2 linked regions of the Dongshaea marina genome follow. The main gene of each other region encodes a partner of the protein of the gene in region 2 in a complex. Links are inferred from orthologs where the notes say so. Each region holds a gene or a part of one and is shown on either strand. Other genes may lie near its edges.

Region 1 (3,080 bases), 660 kb from region 2 along the record:
AAGGAACCAAAAACGATCACCAGATCTTCATCCTTTGCCTGCACTAAGGCAGATTGATACGCCTTCTCAACACTTGCGTGGCAATAATGGGCTTGCTGACCAAGATAAGATGCCAGCTCATCACAGCTTGCAGCTCGCGGGCCACTCAGTGATGCCAGATGCCAATGATCCACCTGAGGTATCATCTCTTTAAGTGTCCCACCAATATCCTTATCATGCAGCATTCCAACTACGGCATGACATGCCCCCTCAACAGGGAGCTCGGCAATTCGTTTTGCAAGCAAGGCTGCGGCATGAGGATTATGCGCCACATCAACAATTACCCGGGGAGCACAGTTAATCTGCTGAAAACGCCCGCTCAGCTGCACCGATTTCAGTCCCGTCATGATCTGCTCAGGGCTTATTGCCAGCTCCAGCTGCTCTAACACAGCAAGGGCGGTCACTGCATTATCAAAGGGATATTCGGATAGGGTAAGTCCGAAAGTTGCCAGTCCGGCCCCCGGTAGCTCCAGCTGCGCTCAAAACACTCACAGTCAAACTCTGCCCCGCGCTGCAGAAGCAGGGCTTCACAGCTTTTGGCCGTTTGAGCGATACTCTCAGGCGGGTTCGGCTCGCCACTGATCGCAGGCGCTCCCTTTCGAAAGATACCGGCTTTCTCAAAGCCGATTGATTCAAGAGAGTCACCCAGCCAATCACAGTGATCCAGCGCAATCGAGGTGATTGCCGCGACCTTAGAATCAACAATGTTAGTCGCATCTAAGCGCCCGCCCAGGCCAACTTCCAATAAGATGACATCCGGGGAGAACTTCTTAAACAACCACAGGGCTGCCAGAGTGCCGAACTCAAAGTAGCTCAGGCTCACCTCACCTCTGGCACGCTCGATGGCGCCAAAGGCCTGGCAGAAATCACTGTCATCGACGGGGCTGCCGTTGAGAGTGACCCGTTCATTGTAGCGAACCAAATGAGGGGAACTATAGGTGCCTACGCTATATCCGGCTTGCTCAAGGATCTCCCTGAGCAAGGCACAGGTTGAGCCCTTCCCATTGGTTCCACCCACTGTGATCACATGGCCTGTTTGCTGACGTAGACCCAGCCTGTCTGCTACAGTGCCAACACGGTCTAACCCCAGCTCAATCGCGGCTGGGTGGATCCGTTCAAGATACCCCAGCCAATCATCCAGCGAACGAACTTCGCAGGCTGTTTGTTCCATCAATCAGACACCGTTGCCGTCAGCTCACGCGGCATCACATCCTCAATCAGATGGCGGTTCATCAACTTAGCCAGGACACCCGCCAGACGATCGCGCATCTGACGACGATCAACAATCATGTCGATCGCTCCATGCTCCAGCAGAAACTCACTGCGTTGGAAACCTTCAGGAAGTGTCTCGCGAACCGTCTGCTCGATAACCCGAGGTCCGGCAAAACCGATCAGCGCCTTGGGCTCACCAACATTGATATCCCCAAGCATCGCCAGACTCGCTGAAACCCCACCCATGGTTGGGTCGGTCATCACCGAGATATAAGGCAGCCCCTCTTCACTGAGCTTCGCCAGTGCCGCACTGGTTTTTGCCATCTGCATCAGGGAGAACAAGGCCTCCTGCATCCGGGCTCCACCACTGGTAGAGAAGCAGATCAGGGCACGGCGATCTGCGATTGCAGCCTCAACGGCCTTAACAAAGCGGGAGCCAACCACGGTTCCCATGGAGCCACCCATAAAGGCAAAATCAAAGGCACAAGCAACAACAGGAAGCCCCTTGAGTGTCCCTTTCATCACAATCAGTGAATCTTTCTCACCCGTTGACTTCTGGGCGCTGGAGAGACGATCTTTATACTTCTTGGAGTCACGGAATTTCAGGATATCCTGAGGCTCAAGTTCGGCTGCCAGCTCACTGCGATTATCCAGATCCAGGAACTTTTCGAGACGAGCACGAGCACTAATACGCATGTGATGATCGCATTTTGGACAAACTTCGAGGTTACGCTCCAGATCCGCGCGATACAGCACCTGATCACAGGAGGAACACTTAGTCCACACTCCCTCAGGAATGCTGCGCTTACGATCTCCAACCACTTTGCTTTTCGGGAGAAGTTTTTCAAGCCAACTCATTACAATCCTTCACTTTTATCTGATATCAATGGTCTTCGCACCTGAAGCTGAACACCTGAAACGGAACAGCACGGGAAAGAATTAAACCATAATTGAACGCGAGTGTACTATATTTTCGTAACACTGCCCTAACCTAAGGTGCCATCCATAAAGGACCACAAGGCACCTCAGGCAATGAAAACTGTCGAGGATAATCGACCTCAACCAGATACAAGCCTCCCGGCTTTGCCGTCACACCAGCAGCTTCTCGATCTTTCGCCTCCAGTACATCCCTGACCCATTGTGGAGACTGCTCACCCATCCCGACCTGCAGCAGGGTCCCGGTAATATTGCGAACCATATGATGCAGGAAGGCATTCGCCTTAATATCCAATACAATATAGGGACCATGGCGCGTCACCGATAGTTCCATCACGTTGCGAAACGGTGTCCGGGATTGACACTGAACCGCACGAAACGAACTAAAATCATTTTCACCCAACAGATACTGGCCTGCCTTATGCATCAAATCAGCATCCAAAGGCAGATGATAGTGACTCACTCCTGAGTTCAATACTCCGGGACGGAACCTGTGGTTATAGATCACATAACGGTAGCGGCGGGCTGTTGCAGAAAACCGGGCGTGGAACTCTTCATCCACCACCTTGCACCAACGCACAGCAATATCTTTAGGCAGGTTGGAGTTGACCCCCAGCGTCCAGGCTGCATCTTTTCGAACCGACTCGGTATCAAAATGAATCACCTGGCCCGTGGCATGAACGCCGGCATCAGTTCTCCCGGCACATTGAACATCAACCCGATGGCAGGCTATTTTTGTTAACACCTGCTCCAACTCTTGCTGGACAGAAGCCACCTCTCGCTGACGTTGCCAGCCATAATAGTGAGTCCCATCGTACTCAATCCCAAGAGCTATTCGCATCAACCAACCCGTAAATCAAAACCAAAGCTGGTGATTATACGCAAAGCCTCCC
Region 2 (3,052 bases):
TCGATTCAAAAAATCCTGGTCTCTGTTCTCTATCATTTCACTTACCTGCCCGGGATAAGCTCTCCCCTGCCTCACCCGGATATTGACTGACGGTATGCTCCCTCCAAGAGAGGGTGATCCTGGCTCATCTGAAAAAACCCATTAAAAAAGGGCCGTAACGGCCCTTTTATCAGATAGCTGTTGGCTTATTAGAGGCCCAGCTTCTTCTCCAGATAGTGGATGTTAGTCCCACCATGCTGGAAGTTCTCATCGGCCATGATCTCTTTGTGCAATTCAACGTTGCAACGGATACCATCGACCACCAGCTCATCCAGGGCATGGCGCATTCTGGCAATCGCCACATCCCGGTTCTCACCATAGGTGATGAGCTTACCAATCATAGAGTCATAATAGGGAGGAACCGTATAGCCGCTATAGATGTGAGAATCCCAGCGAACCCCCAGACCACCCGGCGCATGGAAGAACTCAATCTTACCCGGAGACGGGATGAAGGTTTCTGGATCTTCAGCGTTGATCCGGCACTCAATAGCATGACCACGAACCTTGATGTCATCCTGGGTGATCGACAAAGGCTGGCCAGCGGCGATCCGCAGCTGCTCTTTCACCAGATCCACTCCGGTGATCAGCTCAGAGACAGGGTGCTCAACCTGGATACGGGTGTTCATCTCGATGAAGAAGAACTCACCATTCTCATACAGGAACTCAAAGGTACCGGCACCACGATAGCCGATCTCCAGACAGGCGCGGCAGCAGCGCTCACCAATCTGGCGGCGCATCTCTTCGGTCACTCCCGGTGCAGGCGCTTCCTCCACCACCTTTTGGTGACGACGCTGCATCGAGCAATCACGCTCCGCCAGGTGGATCGCATTGCCCTGACCATCGGCCAGAACCTGGATCTCAATATGACGTGGATTTTCCAGGAATTTCTCCATGTAAACCATGTCATTACCAAAGGCAGCCTTGGCTTCGGCACGGGTCAGCTCTGCGGAGCTTTGCAGTTCGTCCTCAGAGCGAACAACACGCATGCCGCGACCACCACCACCACCGGAAGCCTTGATGATCACCGGATAACCGATACGCTTGGCGATCGCCTTGTTTTTCTCGGCGTCATCACCGATCGGGCCATCGGATCCGGGAACGCAGGGAACACCGGCCTTACGCATCGCCTCGATGGCCGAGACCTTGTCCCCCATCAGGCGGATGGTGTCGCCACGCGGCCCGATGAAGATAAAACCTGAGTTTTCAACCTGGTCTGCAAAGTCGGCATTTTCAGCCAGGAAGCCATATCCCGGGTGAATCGCAACTGCATCAGTAACCTCTGCGGCAGCAATCAGGGAAGGGATATTCAGATAGGAATCTGTCGCAGCCGCAGGACCGATACAGATAGATTCATCCGCCAGCAGAACGTGCTTAAGATGGCGATCGGCAGTGGAATGAACCGCGACCGTCTTGATCCCAAGCTCTTTACAGGCGCGCAGGATCCGCAGCGCGATCTCGCCGCGGTTGGCAATTACAATTTTATCCAACATGCAGCGGACCCTTACTCAATGATAAACAGAGGCTCATCAAACTCAACCGGCTGACAATCATCAACCAGGATCGCCTTCACGACACCCGCTTTGTCAGCTTCGATCTGGTTCATCATCTTCATCGCTTCAACGATGCACAAGGTATCTCCGACACTGACCTGCTGACCTACTTCAACAAAGGTCTTCGCACCAGGACTTGGAGCACGGTAGAAGGTTCCAACCATAGGTGAGCGCAGCATATGCCCTTCAACGACCGGGGTCTGCTCTTCAACAGATGGTGCAGCCGCTACAGGGGCAGCGGGTGCCGCAGCAACAGTCACAGGTGCAGGAGCCGCAGCAGCAACAGGAGCCATGGCACGGCTGATACGTACGGACTCCTCTCCCTCAGCGATCTCCAGCTCACAGATGCCAGATTCTTCAACCAGTTCAATCAGTTTCTTGATTTTCCTAATATCCATTACGAATTCTCTTTAGCTAATTTAGGTCTGTTTCAGCGAGCCCGTTGCAGATAACGAACTGCAGCTTGCAGTGCAAATTGATAGCCGTCAGCCCCCAGCCCACAAATAACCCCTGAGCAATATCAGAAAGATATGAGTGATGGCGGAAGGGCTCCCGCGCATGAACATTCGACAAATGCACCTCAATAAAAGGAATGTCGACACCGAGTAGTGCATCACGCAACGCAACACTGGTATGAGTAAATGCCGCCGGATTGATAATAATGAAATCCTGCTGTCCCATCGCCTGATGGACACAGTCCAACAGCTCTGCCTCTGCATTTGACTGCAGATGAGACAGAGAGACTCCCAGCTCATCACTGAGGGTCTCCAGCTGACCGACAATCTCATTGAGTGTCTGAGCACCATAGATACCGGGCTCACGCCGCCCCAGAAGGTTTAAATTGGGTCCGTTAAGCAATAAGATTCGATATTTATGGGCCATTGTGCAACCATCCTCGCTAATCATGCAGCTATCTTTAAAAATAAGGCTGACGAGTGATTGTAAACGACTCTGACAGCCAAAAATGTGCTCAAAAGCTCAGTTTTGTTGATTATATCCGTATATCGCAGAATTTGGCAGCACATTCGTTGATTTTTTCATTTTAGTGCTAAATGAAGCTTGATTGGAAGCCGGGGGGAGAGACAGTGCCTTAAGGGTCAAAGAAGAGCTCGAACGGGTTAAACTGGCTGGATTATAACCAAGAAATGGCTAAAGATCTAAGCCCTTTGCCGCTTAAGGAGCCCCTGGCTGGCAAGTGTCACTAATAGCCCCTCCTCCAGCAGGATGGCTACGCAAGAGTCAAAACAGAATATATCTTCATTAATGAATGGATAAGGGGACAGAGCTGATTGCTATGCAGGCTTATATGCATGCAGCAGCGCTGCTTGTTACTTTCTGTACCTCCCTATTGGTGGAATCCGGCTGCGAAAAAGCGCCTCTGAATTTTGGTTGGGAGTCCTGGTCCCCTTTCAATTGCGAACCAGCTCCAGATAGCTCAGTCAGTCACCAGAGATTGGTGGCAA

Evidence for each region.
Region 1: the proteins of accB (region 2) and accD are in contact, whole or in part, in a solved structure (PDB 8UXZ), measured with the Escherichia coli proteins. The link is inferred for Dongshaea marina from one-to-one orthologs.

The regions. Positions count from the first base shown.
Region 1 is NZ_CP028897.1:3,309,351-3,312,430, forward strand. The notes cover bases 160-2,915. They hold accD (acetyl-CoA carboxylase, carboxyltransferase subunit beta), read right to left. Parts: upstream 2,110-2,915; coding sequence 1,210-2,109; downstream 160-1,209. Other genes in these bases: truA (tRNA pseudouridine(38-40) synthase TruA), read right to left, coding at 2,243-2,915. Also shown: more of truA, read right to left, coding at 2,916-3,028.
Region 2 is NZ_CP028897.1:3,969,103-3,972,154, forward strand. The notes cover bases 265-2,992. They hold accB (acetyl-CoA carboxylase biotin carboxyl carrier protein), read right to left. Parts: upstream 1,988-2,992; coding sequence 1,541-1,987; downstream 265-1,540. Other genes in these bases: accC (acetyl-CoA carboxylase biotin carboxylase subunit), read right to left, coding at 265-1,529. Outside these bases: DB847_RS18565 (helix-turn-helix transcriptional regulator), read right to left, coding at 1-75; more of accC, read right to left, coding at 189-264. UniProt on the Escherichia coli protein: This protein is a component of the acetyl coenzyme A carboxylase complex; first, biotin carboxylase catalyzes the carboxylation of the carrier protein and then the transcarboxylase transfers the carboxyl group to form malonyl-CoA.